Regions from separate parts of the Bacillus sp. Hm123 genome, predicted to be linked through region 3. Evidence: riboswitches for the same ligand, from Rfam matches in the RefSeq annotation. Region 3 holds a riboswitch; each other region holds the start of a gene.
What was found. A riboswitch is a leader RNA that binds a small molecule or an ion and turns the genes downstream of it on or off. The one in region 3 is predicted to bind thiamine pyrophosphate.
Positions count from the first base shown of each region.

Region 1 (5,568 bases), 480 kb from region 3:
GCGATCCAAAAAGAGTACTCTCAAGTTTTATGGTTGGACGGAGTAGAAAAGAAATATATTGAAGAAGTCGGTAGCATGAATGTCTTCTTTAAAATCGATGGAGAAGTTGTTACACCAGCATTGAACGGCAGCATTCTTGAAGGGGTAACGCGCAATTCTGTTATTCAATTATTGAAGTATTGGGGAGTACCAGTTTCAGAACGAAAAATCTCCATGCAAGAAGTATATGATGCGTATCAAGCTGGAAAGTTAGAAGAAGCGTTCGGTACCGGAACAGCTGCCGTCATTTCACCGATTGGCGAGTTTTTCTGGAAAGATGAAAAACTTGTCATTAATGAAGGAGAAACAGGAGAAATTTCTAAACAACTATATGAAACGATTACGGGGATTCAAAATGGAACAGAACCAGATCCATTTGATTGGCTAATGGAAATCAATCAAGAGCCTGTAACAAAATAAATAAAAAGACGTCTGCCAATTGAGGCAGGCGTCTTCATAGTAAAAAACTAATAATGAATGTTTACTGCGGTGCCAATGGGAACTGTTCTGGCCAATTGTTCGACATCATGATTGTACATTCGAATACAGCCTTTTGATACATATTTTCCAATCGAGGAAGGGTTATTTGTCCCATGGATTCCATATGATTTTTTCGATAAACTCATCCACATCGTACCATACGGACCGCCGGGATTCGGCGCTTTATTAATAATCACAAAAGTGCCAGCCGGTGTTTGAGTGAGCATTTTACCGACACCTACTGGATAAACGTGTACGACTCTTCCTTGATATGTTAATGTCAATGTTCTAGCAGATAGAGAAACGGAAATTTTGTAAGGAATTGTTTCAGGAGCAGGTAATCCTGGAATGACAATCTTTTGACCAACATAAATGAGATTTGGTTGAATTCCAGGGTTAGCTTTGATCAGCTTTGATAAGGAGATCCGATAATCTTCAGAGATAGACGTTAGCGTTTCACCTGACTTCACCGTATGGATAATGGTGATCACCACCTTTGCATAGAAGGCAAGTTTCATTAATAAATTGTATGCCCACCTGTAATGAATATGTTAGTTAGCAATAGAAAAAGTCGATGAATTAATCAAAAAGGGGGAAAGCCCTTTTTGATTTGAAAAATAATTAAACGTAGGAGTCAATCATCCAACTATGCTCCACTAAGCTATCATTTTCTGTTGTTAGTAAAAGCTGAATAAACTCCTCTACGACAGGGGGAAGATATCGATTTTTGATGGTCATTAAATTAATGGTTCGGAAAATGGACTCATCTTCAATCGGTTTGTAAATAATGTCATCGTTTCGGTAGCTTTTAATTGAATTAATGGGGAGCAAGGCAATTCCAACATTATATTCAATTAGACGGCAAGCCATTTCAAACCGTTCGATTTCAAATTGAATTTTTAGAGATAAATTGTGACGTTGAAACATTTGAATTAAATTCTGTCTCGTTTGCAACCCGTGTGTACTGACAATGAAAGGTTCTGTAGCAAGATCCTCTAAATACAGCCGTTGGTAATTAGCTAATGGATGATGTCTATTCATCGCCACAACGAGAGGCTCCGAGTACAATTCTTGCACGTGAATTACATCTGATTTGATTTGGTGATTTGAAATAACGAAATGAACATCTGAACGATTTAATGCTTGAATAATCCCCTCTAATGTTAACATCTCTTTCAATTCCACTTTTAATTTCGGGTGTTGCTTCGTATAGTCCGCAACCATTTTAGGAAGCCAATTTCGAACGGACTCAATTAAGCCGATTGATAATTTCCCTTCTCCCATTTGTTGAATTTCTTCAATTTCCATTTCTACATTGTGTACATGCTCTAGTATTTCTAACGCGCGATTATAAAAACGTTTTCCCGGCTCTGTTAACTCTATGCCTTTGGCTGTTCTTTCAAACAACAAAAATTTTAATTCTCCCTCTAGTTTTTTGATCGAATGGCTCAAGGAAGGCTGTGAAATATGGAGAAGAACAGCTGCTTTTGAAATACTCTGTTCTTGTGCGGTTACGACAAAATATTGCAATTTACGAAAGTCCATGAGATACTCCTTTTTATTATGTATAGAAAAAAACTATATCAGTATCGAAATGTAATATTAGTATATATACATTATATTTTGTATACTATACTATGGCAAACGCTTACAGCAAGAATAACTAAGGAGTGTTTATATGGAGTTTAATCAAGTAACAAGTTTGTTTTTAGCCGTATTTGTATTTATGGTCGGTTCTTTTTTAATTAAAAAAATCTCATTTTTCGATAGATTTTGCATACCAGCCCCGGTTGTTGGTGGGTTGTTCTTTGCTATTATCGTGACTCTTTTAAATAAATTTAACATCGTTGAGATTACAATTGATACGTCACTGCAAAGTTTGTTTATGTTAGCATTCTTCACGACAGTTGGTTTAGGAGCCAGTACAACTTTAATCAAAATCGGTGGGAAATTATTACTCATTTATTGGGGAATGTGTACGGTATTAGCATTTATGCAAAATGCTATCGGGATTTCTTTAGCTAAAATAATGAACATCGACCCATTAATCGGTATTTTGACGGGAGCAGTTTCCATGTCAGGTGGTCACGGAGGAGCGGCTGCTTACGGTGGCACGATTGAGCAACTCGGACTGACAACGGCAACTACGATCGGATTAGCCGCGGCTACATTAGGTTTGGTTTGTGGTGGATTAGTTGGTGGACCAACAGCAGGATACTTAATGAAAAAGTACAATTTAGCATCAAACGACAGCAAAGTAAATAAATTAGAAGAACCGAAAAAAGAACATCTCGTTCGACTAAGCGATGAGAAAACTTGGATGCGTCAAATGTTTTTAGTTACATTCTGTATGGCGCTAGGATCATATTTCAGTGAATGGTTTGCAAGTACAACAGGTTTAACATTACCTGGTTACGTTGGTGGGATGATTGTAGCTGTCATTGCTCGTTTCATCATTGACAAAGTAAATGAAGATTTCATTAACATGCCAACTGTTCAAATCATCGGTGATATTTCTTTAAATATCTTCCTAGCTATGGCATTAATGAGCATTAAACTATGGGAAATTGCAGACCTTGCGTTACCAATGCTACTCATTATTGCAGTACAAGTTATATTCGTCATGCTGTTCAGCGTGTTTGTTGTTTTCCGAGTACTTGGGAAAAATTACGATGCGGCAGTGATGATCAGTGGAATGTTAGGTCATGGTCTTGGAGCGACTCCAAATGCGATGGCGAATATGTCTGCTGTGACTGCAAAATATGGTCTGTCTAGAAATGCCTTTTTAATCGTACCGATCGCTGGTTCATTTTTAATTGACATTGTAGCTATGCCAATCATTTTAACAAGTATCGAATTATTTAAGTAATAATAAAAGAAAAACAGCCGGCGAATGATCATTCGCCGGCTGTTTTTCTTGTTATATGTTCATATTTATACCAATCACACTGTTGTAATAGGAAAAAATATGATATATTAAAATAATACAAGTCCACTAGGGGTGTCGATTGACTGAGAGAGGAATATTCCTCAACTCTTTGAACCTGAACTGGGTCATACCAGCGTAGGGAAGTGCGGATATGTACCATTATTTGAGATGCTTTTCTTACTCAAATGTCGGTACTTACACCCCCTGGATAAAAAGAAAGGGGATTTTTTTATGGATAGAAACAAGCTAGTGACGATGATTGAAATCGCGGTCATGGCTGGGTTAGCACAGATTTTAAGTCTATTTGAATTTGGAGCGTTGTGGGCATATGGAGGCTCCGTTTCTCTTGTGATGGTTCCAATCTTTTTAATGGCTTTCCGTCGCGGTTTAAAAGCAGGAGTTTTGACAGGGCTCATTGTTGGGCTATTGGGATTGGTTTTAGGTGGTACAATCGTTCATCCTGTGCAGCTAGTGCTTGATTATCCATTAGCATATGCTGTGCTTGGCTTAGCAGGAGTGATGTCCGTTGCATCAGAAATGAATGTCAGTCGAATTATAAGTGGATTGATGCTTGGTACACTTCTACGATTAGCCTGTCATTTTATTTCTGGAGTTGTTTGGTTCGGTCAATATACTCCAGATGACTGGCCAGTTGCTTGGTACTCAATCGTTTATAATGCATCCTACTTAATTCCAGAAATGTTGATTACAACGCTTGTTCTAGTGTTTCTTTATAAAACATCACCAAGCTTTTTTAAACAATCAACTTCGTCGGTACAAAGTGTCACTAGTGTGAAAATATAATCGTAAAAGGTCTAGATCATAACAGATGGTCTAGACCTTTTTGTGTTGTAAAAAAACAATGCGGGTTTTGTTTGCTAAAAATCCTCTTGATTTGTTTACAAATAATTAAAAATACAGAAAGCAGATTTTACATTTGATTAATATTGGCTTTATTTTTGAATTCTATAATTCTATTTGTAAAACAAAACGAAACAAAAATCAGGAGGATCAACATGCGTGTAAATTTGTCGGTTTTTAAATTATCTTGTGTTGGGCTATTATCTATTCCTTTAATGTTTGGATGCTCAGGTGAATCAGAGAAAGCTGCTAAATCGGAAACGAATTACAATGACTTATCTGTAGAAGAAGTGGAACAAAAGGCGAAAGAAGAAGGAGAAGTAAATTCAGTCGGAATGCCAGACACATGGGCAAACTGGGTAGGGACTTGGGAAGATTTAAACACAAAATATGGTTTGAAACATACGGATACAGATATGTCAAGCGCCGAGGAATTAGCGAAATTTGAATCGGAAAAGGAAAATGCCACAGCGGATATTGGAGATGTTGGCGTAGCATTTGGTCCGATCGCAGAAGAGAAAGAACTGACGATACCGTATAAAACTTCTTATTGGGATGAGATTCCTGAATGGGCGAAGGATGATGATGGGGATTGGATCGTGGGATATACAGGAACGATTGCCTTCATTAGTGATAAAACAAAAGTAAAGGAAATTCCGAAATCATGGAAAGAGCTTAAAGAAAGCAAGTATTCCGTAACAATCAGTGACGTACCAACAGCAAATCAAGGACAATTTTCTGTATTAGCTGCTGCTTATGCGAATGGTGGAGATGAAAAGAACATTGAGCCAGGCTTAAATTATTTTGCTGATTTAGCGAAGGAAGGAAGAATCGGCGGTGGTGATGTGAGTGTGGCTTCTTTAGAAAAAGGTGAAGTAGAAGTCGCTATCGTATGGGATTTTAATGCATTAAACTATCGTGATCAAATCGATCCAGAACGTTTTGAGGTTATTATTCCAGAAGAAACATCTGTTATGTCAGGGTATGCGACGGTCATTAACAAGTATGCGAAACATCCTCATGCCGCAATGTTAGCGCGCGAATATATTTTATCCGATGAAGGTCAAATGAACTTAGCAGAAGGGTATGCCCGTCCGATTCGTGAGAAAGCTGAACTTTCGGAAGAGGTAGAAGCAAAATTATTACCTGATGCAATGTACAAAAATGTTCGCCCAGTCGAAGATGATAAAGCTTGGGAGGAAACAACGAAACAATTACCGCAATTATGGGAAGAAAAGGTGTTAGTACATGCAAAATAA
Region 1 is NZ_CM200277.1:1,597,093-1,602,660, forward strand. Features, by position in the region: gene ACSVDJ_RS08170 (branched-chain amino acid aminotransferase) at 1-459, shown strand, start outside; gene ACSVDJ_RS08175 (L,D-transpeptidase family protein) at 507-1,001, opposite strand; gene ACSVDJ_RS08180 (LysR family transcriptional regulator) at 1,141-2,064, opposite strand; gene gltS (sodium/glutamate symporter) at 2,198-3,388, shown strand; TPP riboswitch at 3,507-3,607, shown strand; gene thiT (energy-coupled thiamine transporter ThiT) at 3,680-4,252, shown strand; gene ACSVDJ_RS08195 (ABC transporter substrate-binding protein) at 4,465-5,568, shown strand; gene ACSVDJ_RS08200 (alkaline phosphatase family protein) at 5,558-5,568, shown strand, end outside.
Region 1: linked by a shared signal. The riboswitch ahead of thiT (energy-coupled thiamine transporter ThiT) and the one ahead of ACSVDJ_RS05865 (acetylornithine deacetylase) in region 3 are both predicted to bind thiamine pyrophosphate.

Region 2 (5,568 bases), 810 kb from region 3:
TTATCGTGACGGATGGTGTGTTCAGTATGGATGGTACGATTGCGCCGATGGATCAAATTATGTCTTTAGCGAAACAATATCAAGCTTTTGTGATTGTCGATGATGCTCACGGCACAGGTGTGCTAGGTGAAAAAGGGCAAGGGACGAGTGAATTTTTTAATGTGCAGCCAGATGTCATGATCGGTACGTTAAGTAAAGCGGTGGGGACAGAAGGTGGCTTTGTTGCTGGCTCAAAGGTGTTGATCGATTTTTTGCTCAATCATGCGCGTACTTTTATTTTTCAAACGTCGATTCCTCCGGCTATTTGTGCAGCTTCTTATGCTGCATTTGAGCTGATCGAACAGGGGCGTACAAAGCGACAACAATTATTTGCGAAAATAATAGAAATCAAAACAAGTTTAGAAGAAATGGGCTTTATCGTAAAAGGAGGCGACACACCCATCATTCCAATTATTATTGGAGAAAATGATGTGGCTCTTGCTTTTGCGAAAAAATTAACAGAAAGCGGCATTTACGCACCTGCTATTCGCCCGCCCACTGTACCGGCAGGAGAAAGTCGCATTCGCCTAACCGTCACTGCGGATCATACAGATGAAGATATCCAAACTTTGTTACAAACATTTCATCTCATTGGAAAAGAGTTATGCGTCATTTAATCAATTGGAGGGTCAAATATGGCAAATGATGTACTCGTTTCACCCGCAATTTTAGCTTTGCCTCAGTCAATAGAAAATCCATACCCCATTTATAATGAGCTACGATCACAGAGCCCTATAATGAAAGGAGTGGCTCTTAAACAACCAGGGTGGTATGTGACTGGATATGAAGAGGCGATAACGATATTGAAAGAAGGTCGCTTTGAAAATCGAATTCCGTTGCCTCAAACAACGAAAAAATTTGAACAGCTAAAAAACGTTCAAAACGATATGATGCTTTTTAAAAATAATCAAGATCATCGGCGGTTACGCTTGTTAATCAGCCAATTTTTCACGCCGACTGCACTGACTGATTTATGTCCTTACATAGAACAAACAACTCATGACTTACTAGATGAGGTGCAGGATCAAAAGCGAATGGATATCATTACGGATTTTGCGTTTCCGTTAGCTAGTTTGATTATTGCCAAAATCATCGGGATACCTAAAGAAGAACGCGATCAATTTAGAGGTTGGGCGATTCGTTTAATTGAATCGATTGACTTTACACGCTCAAGAAAGACGTTAGTTCACGGAAATGAGACGATGAAGAGCTTGATCGATTACTTTAATATTCTTATTCAAGCAAGAAGAGAAATGCCTCGGAAGGACTTAATTAGTCAGTTGCTAGAGGCAGAACAGGATCATAAATTGTCAGATGAAGAGATACTTTCTGCTTGTATTTTACTCGTCATTGCTGGGCATGAGACAACCGTCAATCTCATTAGTAATTCCGTTCTAGCTTTACTACAAAATCGTGAGCAGCTCCTGCTGTTAAAGAAACATCCATCGCTCATTACATCCGCTGTTGAAGAATTTCTGCGTTATGAAAGCCCGACACAAATGGTCGCTCGGGTGGCTGTGGAAGACATCAACATATATAATGTTTGCATTAAAAAAGGCGAGCAAGTATACGTTTTAATCGGAGCGGCGAATCGTGATCCGAGAACATTCACGAATCCTAATGCATTAGATATTACTCGCAACCCTAATCCTCACCTTGCATTCGGAAATGGCTCGCACTTCTGTATCGGTGCAATGTTAGCGAAATTAGAAGCACAAATGGCGATTCAGCCGCTCATCCAACGATTTGAAAACCTTCAATTAGAGACAGAACAACTGCAATGGAGAAGGTTAATTGGTTTTAGGGCATTAAATCAATTGATCGTTACATGGTAGCTGATGTGCAAAAAGGCTCTTAACAAAAGCCACTATGAGCGTTATACTATTAATAATTGAATATTACAAATGAAAGCTAGGGGTGCCGTTATGGCTGAGAGGATTGAATCCAACTCTTGAACCTGATTTGGTTAATACCAACGGAGGGAAGCTTACTTTTTTATGCTTATTTTTTGTATGCGTAGAAACTGAGCCTGCCGTTGTGGCAGGCTCTTTTTTTGAGGAAAAAGCTAAGCTTTGCCCCGCGCCTTTCGCTTTTAATAGTGTCTAGCTACAGGCGTTATCGGCTCGAGGTCAAAAGCCAATCTGTCCAAAAGGTTAAAGAGCAACCTTTCAGCCAGCTCGTCTTTTGCTTTTAATTCAAAAAGGGAGAGAAGAACATGGATGAATTGTTTATTGGTGGAAAGAAGTTAACGAATCGATTGTTTACAGGCACAGGTAAATTTGCTGATCACGCGGTGATGAGACAAGCCTTTGAGCAGTCAGGTACGGAAGTGGTTACGGTTGCTTTAAGAAGAGTGGATTTGGGTGCAGGGCAAGAAAATATTTTGCATGATATTCCAAAGGGAGTCACATTGCTTCCTAATACCTCTGGTGCGAGAACGGCGGAGGAAGCGGTCAGAATCGCTCGTTTAGCTCAAGCGGCAGGGATGGGCAATTGGATTAAAATCGAAGTGATTTCCGATCAAAAGTATTTGTTGCCGGACAATGAAGAAACGATCAAAGCGACAGAGATATTGGCGAAGGAAGGGTTCGTTGTACTTCCTTATGTTAATCCAGATTTGATGACGGCGAAAAAGTTAGCCGATGCTGGTGCAGCCGCTGTCATGCCTCTTGGTTCACCGATTGGCTCGAACAGAGGAATTAAGATGAAGGAAATGATTCGAATTTTGATTGAGGAGAAAACATTGCCAATCATTGTGGATGCTGGAATTGGCCGACCGTCTGAAGCGGCTGAGGCGATGGAGATGGGGGCAGATGCTGTACTAGTCAATACAGCGATTGCGACGGCGAATGATCCGGTCAATATGGCAGTCGCCTTTCACTTAGCTGTCCAAGCTGGAAGAAAAGCATATTTGGCGGGATTAGGGCCTGTTTCTCAACAAGCGCATGCTTCTTCACCGTTAACTGGATTTTTAAATTAAAAAAGGGGGGGCATCATGAGTTTTTACGATCTATATAACGATATTAAACATGAGCCGTACGACCAATTATTTGAACGTATGACACTAGTAGATGTCGATCGAGCCTTATCAAAGTCAACTCTTGATCAGTATGATTTATTGGCTTTATTATCACCAGTTGCTGGGTATCGATTAGAGGAAATGGCTCAGAAAGCCCATCAGCTAACAACTCAGCATTTTGGAAAAGTGATTGTGCTATTTGCACCGCTTTATTTAACCGATTACTGCGTCAATAAATGCACGTATTGTAGCTTTAGCTTTGATAATGACTTTCCAAGAAGAAAATTAACGGCTTTAGAAATCGATCAAGAGGCAAAAGCGTTAAAAGAAATGGGCATTCAGCATGTGATTTTGCTAACAGGAGAATCACGCATTCATTCGTCCGTGGATTACTTAATCGAAGGCGCGCAAATATTGAAGGAGCACGCCGCTTCGATTTCGATTGAAGTACAGCCGCTCGATACGACAGAATACGAACGATTATTTCAAGCAGGAATCGACGGACTGACGGTCTTTCAAGAAGTATATAATGAAGAGATTTACAAACAGCTTCATGTGAAAGGGCCGAAAAGAAATTACCAATATCGCCTCGATGCCCCGGAGAGAGGATGCCAGGCAGGCATGCGTTCCGTCAATATCGGCGCATTATTAGGGCTGGATGATTGGAGAAAAGAGTCTTATTTCACCGCTCTCCATGCGCAATATTTACAGAAAAAATATCTCGAAACGGATATTGCGGTTTCTTTTCCACGTATTCGCCCGAATCTAGGTGGGTTCGCTCCGAAAGTAGAGGTCAGTGATCGAGACTTAGTGCAAGTGATGCTTGCGTTCCGTTTATTTATGCCGCGTGCTGGCATTACATTATCAACGCGAGAAGAAGCGGAATTTCGCGATCATTTAATCAAGTTAGGTGTGACGAAAATGTCCGCCGCTTCCTCAACCGTTGTTGGTGGCTATGCGACGACCGTTGAAGAAGAAAATAGCCAGTTTGAAATCTCAGATGCACGTACAGTGGAAGAGGTAAAAGCGAGGTTGAAGCAACTAGGCTATCAGCCAGTAAGTAAAGATTGGGACATTCTAACGGTATAGGAGGATGGAGATGTCTTTTCAACTTCATGCCATAACAACAGGAACACTAGAGCAACAGCAAGCAGCAAATATCGCCGCAAAAATTCATCCGTTTGTCGATTATATTCATATTCGTGAAAAGCATCGCTCAGCGAAAGAGCTATTCGGATGGGTGAACAGTTTTGTTGAGGTAGGGGTGCCTGCTAACAAGATGATCATTAATGATCGGCTAGATGTGGCGCTCGCCTCAGGAATAGCGGGTGTACAGTTGACAGAAAATAGCTTGCCTGTCGTTGCAGTGAAACAAATCGCCCCTTCTCTTATGACAGGGTGCTCCGTTCATGATCCAGAAGCGGCAGCGGCACAATCAGAGCATAGGGCTGACTTTATCCTACTTGGACATATTTATGAAACGACGTGCAAGTCGTCACTTTCGCCTGTTGGTTTATGGGCAGTAAAAGAAGCTTCGGTTTTATCAAAAGCACCTATCATCGCCATTGGGGGGGTTATACCTTGCCATGTGAAGGAATTAAAGCAGGTTGGAGCAGCTGGTATCGCTGTTATGTCGGGAATCTTCGGTCATGCTCATCCGCTAGAGCAAGCGATTGCCTATCGTGAAGCGATACAGAAAGAGGAGGGGACTTTCAAATGAATGTCATCATTAATGGAAAACAAGAAGAACTTCACCTTGATTCACCGACTGTTGCGATGTTGCTGAAAACATATACTCTCGATGGCAAAGCGGTCATTGTTGAACGAAACGGGGAGATTGTTTCAAAGGTGGATTTAGACACGACTCCAATTGCTGATGGGGATCGGATTGAAATCGTTCATTTTGTCGGTGGGGGATAAGGTCATGAATGATCGTTATTCTAGACAAGAGCTTTTTTTACAAGAAAAAGGTTCCTTTACGAATAAACATGTTTTGTTAGTTGGGGTAGGTGCGTTAGGTTCGGCGTTGGCAGAAATGCTTGCTCGTGCTGGTGTTGGTCATATTACACTGATTGACCGAGATTATGTTGATTGGACCAATCTACAAAGACAACAGTTATTTACTGAACGGCATGCCAAGGATCGACTTCCGAAAGCAGTTGCAGCGAAGCAAAGATTAGAAGAGATTAATTCCGATATTCAAATTACAGCGATTACAGCAGATGCAGGGCCCGAGGAGCTAGAGGAGCTGATCAACAAGCAGTCGCCAAACCTACTTTTAGATGGGACGGACAATTTTGAAACTCGCTTTATGATCAATGATTTATCGCAAAAATATCATATTCCTTGGATTTACGGAGCTTGTGTTGGTAGTCAAGGAATCAGCTTTCCTATCATACCTGGAGTCGGCCCGTGTCTTCATTGTTTACTCGATGTGTTGCCAGCGGAAGGGATGACATGTGATACAACCGGCGTGATTGCACCAGCTGTCCAAGTGACTGTCGCTTATC
Region 2 is NZ_CM200277.1:304,143-309,710, forward strand. Features, by position in the region: gene bioF (8-amino-7-oxononanoate synthase) at 1-656, shown strand, start outside; gene ACSVDJ_RS01770 (cytochrome P450) at 675-1,874, shown strand; TPP riboswitch at 1,943-2,040, shown strand; gene ACSVDJ_RS01775 (thiazole synthase) at 2,255-3,019, shown strand; gene thiH (2-iminoacetate synthase ThiH) at 3,035-4,147, shown strand; gene ACSVDJ_RS01785 (thiamine phosphate synthase) at 4,158-4,778, shown strand; gene thiS (sulfur carrier protein ThiS) at 4,775-4,978, shown strand; gene ACSVDJ_RS01795 (ThiF family adenylyltransferase) at 4,983-5,568, shown strand, end outside.
Region 2: linked by a shared signal. The riboswitch ahead of ACSVDJ_RS01775 (thiazole synthase) and the one ahead of ACSVDJ_RS05865 (acetylornithine deacetylase) in region 3 are both predicted to bind thiamine pyrophosphate.

Region 3 (5,568 bases):
TTTACTTGTCAAACTATCAGCAATTTATAGAAGAAGCGAGACAATGGTGTGAACAGGGAGAAGGCAAGGTTGAGGCTGAACGATTAATGAAATGGCAAGAACAGCTAGAGGAGTTAGAGACAGTGGTCGATCAACAGCTATTACAAAAAAGAATGGCTACTTTATATAGGGAATGGCAGGAATGGTATTATCACTTGAATAATGAAAGAAATGGTGGTCGTGTTCCGATCGGCGGGCATAAGCTGCCGCCACTACCTTATCGATACGATGCGTTAGAGCCGTATATTGATGAAGCAACGATGAGGCTCCATCATGATATTCATCATCAAAGCTATGTCGATGGCCTGAATAAGGCTGAAAAGGAAATGGAGAAGGCGAGACAAAAGAATGATTACGCCTTGATCAAGCATTGGGAGAGAGAGGTCGCTTTCAATGGAGCGGGCCATTATTTACATTCAATTTTTTGGAAAGTGATGTGTCCACAAGGTGGCGGTCAACCTACAGGTGAGTTAGAGCGAGAAATCAAGCATTCTTTTGGCAGTTTCCCTTCGTTTAAACAGCATTTTTCCGCAGCAGCTGAAAAGGTTGAGGGCTCAGGCTGGGCAATTCTTGTTTGGGCACGGCAAGCGAAGCGGTTGGAAATTCTTCAAGCAGAAAAACATCAAAATTTGAGTCAATGGGATGTCATTCCTTTGCTCGTTCTTGATGTGTGGGAGCATGCTTATTATTTAAAGTATCAGTCGAAGCGAAAAGAATACATTGAAAATTGGTGGAATGTTGTTTGTTGGGATGAGGTAGCGAAGCGACTAGCTGAGGCGAAAAATAAAAATTAAAACGTGAATCTTTTAAAATTTTACTTTATAATAGAGAAAAAATGTTTGAACTGCTAGAGGTGCCTTATTGTGGCTGAGAGAAAAACGAATGTTTTTCAACTCTTTGAACCTGATCTGGATGATGCCAGCGTAGGGAAGTAGTGGATGAGTATTTATTTCATTAACTATTGCCGGGTCCAGGTTTGATTGGAGCCGGCTTTTTCGTTTGGAAAGGGAGGATTGGAATGAATCGCGTGAACAAATTAACTTATATGGCCTTATTTGTAGCTATTGCTACTTATGCTTCTTCACTGATTTGGTTTCCAGCTGGAGTGGCGAAAGCGTACCCTGTTCAGCATGCGATTAATGTGATAGCAGCGGTGTTACTTGGGCCCATTCCCGCTGTCGTCATCGCCTTTGTGACGAGCTTGCTTAGAAATTTACTCGGGACCGGGTCATTACTTGCGTTTCCTGGAAGTATGATCGGAGCCTTTCTTGCAGGCTATCTTTACCAAAAAACGAACCGGATGTGGACAGCTTCTGTCGGTGAAGTGATCGGCACTGGGATGATGGCTTCCTTGTTTGCTGTACCTTATGCCAAGATCTTTATGGGAACGACGGTTGGCGCCTTTTTCTTCTTGCCACCTTTCCTTGTCAGTAGTCTATCTGGTGCTATCATTGGTCTTATTTTAGTGAAACGTCTTGTGAAGTTGAAAGTATGGAAAAAGTCTATTGCCAGCGAAGTGCAGCAGTAAGGTGGCAGCAATTAGTGCCACCTACTTTCGAGCTTAATTCAAAATGATTGCTTTTCTATAATATACGAATAGAATGAAGATAAGTGATGAGTAGAGTAACATTCGAAATCTATTGAAGATTCTATTCCTTTGTGGTACAACTAAGACAAGTTCAATTAAATAAGATTCACCACTAGGGGTGCTTTTGAAGCTGAGAGAGGTTGATGACCTTAACCCTTATAACCTGAACTAGGTAATACTAGCGGAGGGAAGCGGTGTTGTAATAATAGGTGCCTGCCATTTGGTAGCGTACTATGCGTGTTTACAGCTGCTTCTTTTCTAGAAGTAGCTTTTTTTGCATTCGGAGGTGAAAGACATGGAGGAAAAGGTAACGTTTCTTATGAAGCAAGTGGAAGATCGACAGGAGGAACTGATCGCCCTTGTAAAAACATTGATTTCTTATCAAACGCCGGCACCGCCAGCGAGAAATACGAGCGAGGCTCAACAGTATATCGCAAATTTGCTGAAAGACTTAGGTTTTTCGGTTGATGTGTGGGAGGTCTATCCTAATGACCCGAATGTCGTTGGTACATTAAAGGGGAGAGATGGAGAGAACTACAAAAGCTTAATTATGAATGGTCATATCGACGTAGCAGAAGTAAGTGCTGATGAAGTTTGGGAGACAAGCCCATTTGAGCCGATCGTGAAGGATGGAGCGATTATTGGTCGAGGAGCCGCTGATATGAAAGGTGGCCTGGCTGGAACTTTATTTGCACTTCAATTGCTACATGAAGCGGGGATTCAACTTCCAGGTGATTTGATTTTTCAATCGGTCATTGGGGAGGAAGTTGGTGAAGCAGGTACGTTAGAATGCTGTAAGCGTGGATATACAGCTGATTTTGCAGTCGTAGTAGATACGAGTGATTTACATATTCAAGGGCAAGGTGGAGTGATCACAGGCTGGATCACTTTGAAAAGTAAACAAACACATCATGATGCAACAAGAAGAAAGATGATTCATGCGGGTGGTCGTTTACATGCGGCTAGTACGATTGAAAAAATGATGAAGATCATTGAAGGATTACAGGAATTAGAACGTCATTGGGCGGTCATGAAAAGCTATCCGGGCTTTTTACCAGGGACGAATACGATTAATCCTGCAGTAATTGAAGGTGGACGTCATGCCGCTTTTGTTGCTGACGAATGCCGTTTATGGATTACTGTTCATTACTACCCGAACGAAACATATGAGCAAGTCGCAAAAGAGGTAGAAGATCATATTAGAAAAGTGGCAGATGGGGATATATGGATGAGGGATAATCCACCTATTTTTGAATGGGGAGGAACATCGATGATTGAAGATCGAGGAGAAATTTTCCCTTCCTTTGAGGTCGATCCTGATCATCCAGCTGTTCATACATTGATGCAATCACATGAAAGTGTTTTCACTCGATCGCCTATTTTAGATGTATCACCAACTGTTACAGATGGTGGCTGGCTTGCTAATGCAGGGATTCCGACAGCTCTTTATGGTCCTGGTGATTTAGAAAATGCTCACTCAGTCAATGAGCAGTTATCGATTGATCAACTTATTCAATTTACAAAGGTCATGATTCGTTTTATTTACCAATGGGGACATACAAAAAAGTAGTTGAAAAATACAGAAATTAATCATTCAAGGAGTGGAGAAAAATGAAATTTAGTGAAAGATTACATCAGAAATTACAGCCGATTTGGAGACAAAATCATAATCATCCGTTCGTGAAAGGAATGGGAGATGGCACGCTGGATAAAGACAAGTTTCGTTTTTATATGGTGCAAGATTATTTGTATTTAATTGATTATGCGAAAGTGTTTGCTTTAGGGGCAGTGAAAGCGAATGATTTGGAAACGATGGGGAAATTCGCGGCTTTATTAGATTCGACGCTCAATATGGAAATGGAGCTTCACCGTCAATATGCCGCTCGCTTTGGCATTTCAAGAGAGGAATTAGAGCAGGCACAACCTTCACCGATTACGCTTGCTTACAATCATTACATGCTGTCTGTTAGTCAAACAGGCGGATTACCGGAAGTGTTAGCAGCTGTATTGCCTTGTGCGTGGAGCTATTGGGAGATTGGAAAAGAATTAAATGAAATTCCGGGAGCTAGTGAGCATGAGTTTTATGGTAATTGGATTCAAATGTATAGCTCGGAGGAATTTGGTCAGCTAGCCATTTGGTGTATTGAACTTCTTGATCAACATACGGAAGGAAAAACAGAAGCCGAGCTTGATAAATTAGAAGAGATTTTCTTAAATACGACCCGTTTTGAATACATGTTCTGGGATATGGCCTACAAAGAAGCGATGTGGCCGGGGAATGAATAAACCGGTATTAACGTTTCAAGATGTGACCTTTTCTTATGATCAAAAGGAAGCGATTCTTGAGAAGTTAAATGTACAAGTGTTCGACCGAGAGTTCATTAGTATTGTCGGTGCGAGCGGTTCAGGGAAAAGTACGCTGTTTCGATTAATTACTGGCTTAGAGCAACCTAGTAGCGGGAAAATTTTAATTAACGGAGTAGAGCATAAAAGTCGATTAGGGCAAGTAGGCTATATGCCACAGCAAGATTTATTAATGCCATGGAGAACGATTTTAGAAAATGCGGCACTTCCGCTTGAAATTAAAGGAGAGTCTTCCCCGAATGTCCTTCCCCTTCTGGAAGAGTTCGGATTGAAGGGTGTCGAACAGCGTTACCCGAATGAGCTGTCAGGAGGCATGAGGCAGAGAGTTTCCTTTTTACGAGCGGTATTAAGTGGATCAAATGTGCTGTTATTGGATGAGCCTTTTAGTGCGCTTGATGCGATTACTCGGCTGTCTATGCAAGAATGGTTACTTGCACAATGGGAAAAGCGGAAAACGACGGTTTTGTTTATTACGCACGATGTCAATGAGGCGTTGTTTTTATCCGATCGTATTTTTATTTTTTCCGAAACGCCCGTACAGCAGTTAAAAGAGGTCAAGGTACCTTTGCCAAGACCGCGACATTTACAAGATTTAAATGCTCCGTCGATTCTAGAGTTGAAAGATCAATTAATTGAGCAGCTACGTCAGAAGGTGACAACGTGAAGTGGAGCAAGGAATATATGCCAGCGACATTATTAATCTTGTTGTTTTTAATAATTTGGGAAGTGATCGCTCGCTCGATGAATATGGTGTTTATTTTACCGCCACCAACCGGTATTCTCACTAAACTGTGGGAGCTGAAAATACCACTACTCACTGAGCATTTACCAGCTACTTTGTTGATTATTATCATTGGATTATCCATCTCGATCGTATTCGGCGTTAGTATGGCGATTTGGATGAATGCTAGTCAAGTAGCTGAAAGAGCGTTTTACCCAATCATTATTTCTTCACAAATGATTCCGGTCATTGCCCTTGCTCCGATTTTTATTTTGTGGTTTGGGTATAGCATTTGGAGCAAGGTTGTTGTGACGATATTAATCACCTTTTTTCCGATTACGGTCAGCACGTTTGATGGCTTGCGTTCGAGTAGCAAAGAATTGAAAGAGCTATTATTAACGATGGGGGCTGGAAAAAAAGAGATTTTCTTTAAGCTAAGCGTTCCGTCGGCGTTGCCTCATTTTTATTCAGGATTAAAGGTAGCTGTTACATTAAGTGTGATCGGAGCAGCCATTGGGGAATGGTTAGGAGCTCAAGCGGGGCTCGGTTATTTCAGTCGGCGGATGATGACTCAGTTTGACGGAGCGGCCGTATTTGCGCCTATCGTTCTATTATCAGCAGTTGGAATTATGATGTTTACGATTGTGAAAATATTTGAAAGACGATCATTAAAATGGAGGAAAACAGAATGAAGAAATGGTTATTAATAGCGGTTAGCATCGTTTTAGCAGCGATGCTGACAGCGTGTACTTCAAAAGAGAAGGAAGAAAAGAAGACGGCCTCAAATGAAGAGAAAAAAGAACTGAAAGATGTCAGCATTATGCTCGATTGGTATCCGAATGCGGTGCACAGCTTT
Region 3 is NZ_CM200277.1:1,113,585-1,119,152, forward strand. Features, by position in the region: gene ACSVDJ_RS05855 (superoxide dismutase) at 6-833, shown strand; TPP riboswitch at 879-986, shown strand; gene thiW (energy coupling factor transporter S component ThiW) at 1,058-1,567, shown strand; TPP riboswitch at 1,732-1,834, shown strand; gene ACSVDJ_RS05865 (acetylornithine deacetylase) at 1,923-3,197, shown strand; gene tenA (thiaminase II) at 3,239-3,913, shown strand; gene ACSVDJ_RS05875 (ABC transporter ATP-binding protein) at 3,906-4,655, shown strand; gene ACSVDJ_RS05880 (ABC transporter permease) at 4,673-5,404, shown strand; gene ACSVDJ_RS05885 (ABC transporter substrate-binding protein) at 5,401-5,568, shown strand, end outside.

Region 4 (5,568 bases), 480 kb from region 3:
TCCTTCGTCAATCATCACGTTTCCTGAGATTTTTGCGTGATGAGCAATCCATTGTTTCTTCATTTGCATATGAGATTTAAAAGGAGAGCCGATATACGTTCCACTTCCTTTTCCAGCGAGTGTATCTAGTAATTTATCTGTCCCTTTCCCAGTGCCGACAAATACAGGAACGCCAAGAGATAATGCTTTTTCAGCGGCAATTAGCTTAGATTTCATCCCGCCAGTTCCAATCGATGAGCCACTGTCACCTGCATAACTAAGCATTTCTTCTGTGACTTCCGGAATAAAATGAAATCGCTTCGCTTCAGGGTTTGTTTTCGGGTTACTGTCATACAATCCGTCAATATCCGTTAAAATAATTAGGGCATCAGCTTGAACAAAGCCGCTCACTAGGGCAGAGAGCATATCGTTGTCTCCATACGTTAGCTCTTCAATCGAAATGCAATCATTTTCGTTAATAATCGGGATCGCACCGGCTCTTAATAGCTCTGACATCGCCGTATAAAAATTTTGAAAGCGTCCGCGATTGTAAAAGTCTTCTCGGGTTAAGAGCATTTGTGCGACCGCTAGCTGAAAAGGGGCAAACAGCGAAATATACTTTTGAATGAGCAGACTTTGACCTACTGCGGCGGCGGCTTGTTTGGCAGCGACTGTTTTTGGCCTTGATGTATAGCCTAATGATTGAAATCCTGCCGCCACAGCACCAGAAGAAACGATGATGACTTCATGGCCTTTTTGTTTCATTTTGGCAATCGCCTGAACGTGATCCCATACTTTTTCTTCGACAATATTTCCTTGTTCATCCGTTAATGAACTGCTTCCAATTTTCACAACTACTCGGTATTTTTTCACAACAAATCATCCTTTTATTAAATTAAAAAAAGCATGCCCCTCCTATCCGTAAAAGGACGAAGGGCATGCTAATCCGCGGTACCACCTTTTTTGGCGCAAATTGCGCCCGCTCAATCCCGTAACGAGGGAGACGGCTTATGTTTCCATAAGCGATATTACAAAGGGCAGGTTCAACCGCTTCCTGTGAGGAGCCTTACAGCCGATGGACTCCATTCTCTGACACACTTCACGAATTTACTAATCCCTTTATCGTTCAATTATTCATAATTATTACAATTATCTATATATATTCTAATTTGTCAAGACTAAATAAGTTAAATGTTTTTCAAATGGGCGGGTTAGCTTTTAATTAAGTCGAGAAAATGCTTTAAAACTCTTGCGGTTAACCCCCAAATAATTTTGTCTTCATAAAGATAAAAATACTCATCCATTTTTCGTGTTTGCCAATTGTAGTTTTCTCCTCCAACGATTAAATCGAAGGGGAAATTTTCTTCCGGCTCTACTTTAAAATGAATGTCATATTTTTTCGGAGAGTAGTGAAGTAAATAATCAAGCGGCACAGTAAATATTTGTTCTACTTCATCACGGTTCGGTAACAGTTTATCTTCTGATGGTAAAGAGCCAACGAACGGATAAATGATCGTGCCAAACGGAGAGACGATAAAGTCCAGTGGGAAGGTTTGTGTAATGTCTGATTGCTGGATGCCTAGTTCTTCCGATGTTTCACGAATGGCTGTATGCAACTCATTTTTATCCAATTCCTCAATTCTCCCACCTGGAAAACAAACTTCACCTGGCTGCTTTCTCATTTGAAAGGAGCGTACTTGAAACAATAGATGGATCTCGTTCTCTTTTTCTATTAGTGGAAGGAGAATAGCGTATTTAGAGAAATGTTCATTGCCTAATATAGCTGAGGTTCGATCGTGAAATTGATGAAATAATTGGTCTCTTCTCATAAACTCCCTCTTTTCTTTAACCATTTTTCCTATTATAAAGCAATGGCGGGAATTTGTGAAAAAGAATCGGTGTAAATAGAATAAAAGAGAGGGGGAAAACAAAAAAGCTAGAGAGTTAACATCTCTAGCTTTTTGTCAATCGTTTGTAAGAAATTTTTACCATAAGGTGCTGTCGGAGTAGCCGCAGTTTTGGCAGACTCGAACAAAAGTTTTTCTTTCAAACTGGTGATCACAGTTTTGTTGTAGTGAAGAAAGTTCTTGTTTCAATTCTGTGAGCCTTTTTTCTAATGTCATAATTTCACTTTTTAATTTGCTCACTTGTTCAATTCTCATTGGTAAATCATAGCTCCTGTTTGACGGAATTCATCGGCTTTTTCTTTTAACCCTTTTTCCACTTCCATTTCACGAATGTTATGGGAAATTTTCATACTACAAAACTTAGGTCCGCACATCGAGCAAAAGTGAGCCGTTTTCGCTCCCTCTGCTGGAAGGGTTTCATCATGATATTCAAGTGCTCGCTCAGGATCAAGTGAAAGGTTAAATTGATCATGCCAGCGGAATTCAAACCGAGCTTTAGAAAGGGCATCGTCACGCAAGGAAGCTCGTGGATGACCTTTGGCTAGATCGGCTGCGTGGGCGGCAATTTTATAGGCAATGACTCCTTCACGCACATCTTCTTTATTCGGAAGCCCTAAATGTTCTTTCGGTGTGACGTAACAAAGCATCGCCGTTCCATAGGAAGCAATCATCGCTGCTCCGATGGCAGAGGTGATATGATCATACCCTGGTGCGATATCGGTTGTTAAAGGACCAAGCGTGTAAAAAGGAGCTTCCATGCATATATCTAATTGCTTATCCATGTTTTCTTTAATTTTATGCATCGGCACATGTCCCGGGCCTTCGATCATCACTTGTACATCATGTTTCCAAGCGATTTTCGTTAATTCTCCTAACGTTTCTAATTCAGCAAATTGTGATTCATCATTGGCGTCTGCAATCGAGCCAGGGCGCAATCCATCTCCTAGTGAAAAAGCAACATCATACGTTTTCATAATTTCACAGATTTCTTCAAAATGCGTATATAAAAAGTTTTCTTGATGGTGAGCGAGACACCATTGAGCCATAATCGAGCCTCCGCGCGAAACGATGCCTGTCATTCGTTTAGCTGTCAGCGGAATGTACGGAAGGCGAACACCGGCATGAATCGTAAAGTAATCAACGCCTTGTTCTGCTTGCTCAATTAACGTATCGCGGAACACTTCCCAAGTTAAGTCTTCGGCAACACCATTCACTTTTTCTAGCGCCTGATAGATCGGAACGGTACCAACAGGAACAGGACAATTACGAATGATCCATTCTCTTGTCGTGTGAATGTTTTTTCCGGTAGAGAGATCCATCATCGTATCGGAGCCCCAACGAATCGCCCATGTCATCTTTTCGACTTCTTCATAAATCGAAGAAGTAACGGCTGAATTCCCGATATTGGCATTAATTTTCACATGAAAGGCGCGACCGATAATCATCGGTTCACTTTCAGGGTGATTAATGTTAGCGGGAATAACCGCCCGACCTTCTGCTACTTCTTTGCGAACAAATTCGGCATCCATTCCTTCTCTTATGGCGATGAATTCCATTTCCGGTGTAATGATTCCTTGACGAGCGTAATGAAGCTGAGTCACATTTCGCCCTTTCTTTGCTTTTAGAGGTTGTCTTTTTAACCCTTGAAAAACGAGCTCCTCATTCACTGGTTTCTTTTTATACCCATTGTCTTCAGGGCGGATCGTACGACCTGTATATTCTTCTGTGTCCCCACGCTCATGTATCCATTGATGACGAACGGTTCGTAGTCCATTTTCAATATCAATGTCTACTTGATCATCCGTATAATAGCCGCTCGTATCATATACACGAAGAGGAGCGTTTGGCTCTTCATGTAAAGAGGTGATGGTAGGAGACAGTTCAATTTCGCGAAAAGGCACCTTTATATCCGCTCTAGAACCCTCTACATACACTTTTTTACTGTTTGGAAAATTACGGACTAAATTCAGTTTTTCATCTGGTCTTTGTTCTTTCATTGTTTTTTCCTCCTTTGTCAATGAAAGGACGAAACCCGATTCTACCATTGCATGAAAAAAACCGAGCCATATAAACATACGGACCCGGTTAATGATCAGTTAAGTAGCATAAAAAATACGCTAATAAACAGATATAAACTTCCCCACGCTGGTATGAACCAGATCAGGTCCTGAGGGTTAAGAAACTTCGTTGCGCTTCTCTCTCAGCCCAAGCTTGCTGGACACCCCTAGTTTGAAAAATATTCAATTCACTCTTCCACTTTATACTAATTTAGTTAGAGTGTAAACAAAAAAATCTAATTAACTGTTATAATGTTCTGTAATATTCGGAGGTGTTTTGATTGAATCCACTATTAATTGATTTTCCAACAGAAATTTTCACTGAAAGATTGCATATTCGCATGCCTTTACCGGGAGATGGGGTAGCTGTGTATAAGGCAATCCAGTCCTCGTTGAATGAACTGAAACCATGGCTTCCATTTGTTCATTATGAACAATCACTTGAGGGAGCAGAAGCGAATGTCCGAGAAGCTTATGCCAAATTTATGACGCGTGAGGATTTAAGGCTACATATTTTTCATAAAGAGACAGGAGAATTTATCGGATCTTCCGGTTTGCATCGGATGGATTGGAAAATTCGTAAATTTGAAATCGGCTATTGGTTAGATAGTAAATTTTCTGGCTATGGTTATATGACAGAAGCGGTGCAGGCGATTACTAGCTTTGCCTTTGAGCAGTTAACAGCTAACCGAGTGGAAATCAGGTGTGATCCTGATAATCAAAGGAGTCGTGCTATTGCAGAGAAATTAGGTTTTGCTCTTGAAGGCATACTAAGAAATGATCAATTATCTGCTGATGGTAGTCAAATTAGAGATACGTGTATCTATGCACGGATAACAAATGAATAAAGGTATTATTTCTTTTTAGATGCAAAATTTTTTAAGACGAAATTCTTTTTCTTACCTAAATTATTGTCGGAAAAACTCATCATTTGTTGAACGGTTTTTGCTGAAAAAATATGAATATTTCGACATAGTAGAAAGGGGGAGAGGATTTTTGGTGAACAATAAAGCGATAATGAATACGATTAATGATAGACATATAGAATGGTTTTGGGAAAACAGCTCGGATCTAGTTTGTTCAATGAATTTAAAAGGTGTTATTTTGAAGGGGAATCCTGTATTTATTAACGTGATAGGATTAGATCCAAAAGAGGAAACGATTTCAATATTTGATATTTGGAGCAGTAAATCATATAAAGAAGTAATTGAACTGATAAAACGAACGATAGAGAGTTCAAATTCTATTGTGACTACTGAAAAAACTAGGCATAAAAATGGCGCTTTGGTCATCTGTAAATGGAGCATTATGTACGATCCGCACTATATGCTGTTTTATTTAATTGGGAAAAAGGAAACTACTAGTTGTTTAGGGTGGTGTGAGGCATTTTTGTCCACTACTAATGATCCCGTCTATATTTTAAATCATGAAGGAAAAATTATAAATGTAAATGAGGCGTTTGCGAAGGTTTATGGATGGAGTTTAGATGAATTGCTAGGGACAGAACTGCCAACTATTCCTCATCATTTGAGAGGGGAACGCACAATATTCTCGGAAATACTTCAATTAGGTAGTAGGGTCCGTAATTATAAAACAATTCGTCAAAAGAAAGATGGATCTCTCAT
Region 4 is NZ_CM200277.1:1,589,464-1,595,031, forward strand. Features, by position in the region: gene proB (glutamate 5-kinase) at 1-852, opposite strand, end outside; gene ACSVDJ_RS08145 (NUDIX hydrolase) at 1,191-1,808, opposite strand; gene ACSVDJ_RS08150 (serine protease) at 1,965-2,141, opposite strand; gene thiC (phosphomethylpyrimidine synthase ThiC) at 2,138-3,883, opposite strand; TPP riboswitch at 4,007-4,122, opposite strand; gene ACSVDJ_RS08160 (GNAT family N-acetyltransferase) at 4,225-4,791, shown strand; gene ACSVDJ_RS08165 (PAS domain S-box protein) at 4,811-5,568, shown strand, end outside.
Region 4: linked by a shared signal. The riboswitch ahead of thiC (phosphomethylpyrimidine synthase ThiC) and the one ahead of ACSVDJ_RS05865 (acetylornithine deacetylase) in region 3 are both predicted to bind thiamine pyrophosphate.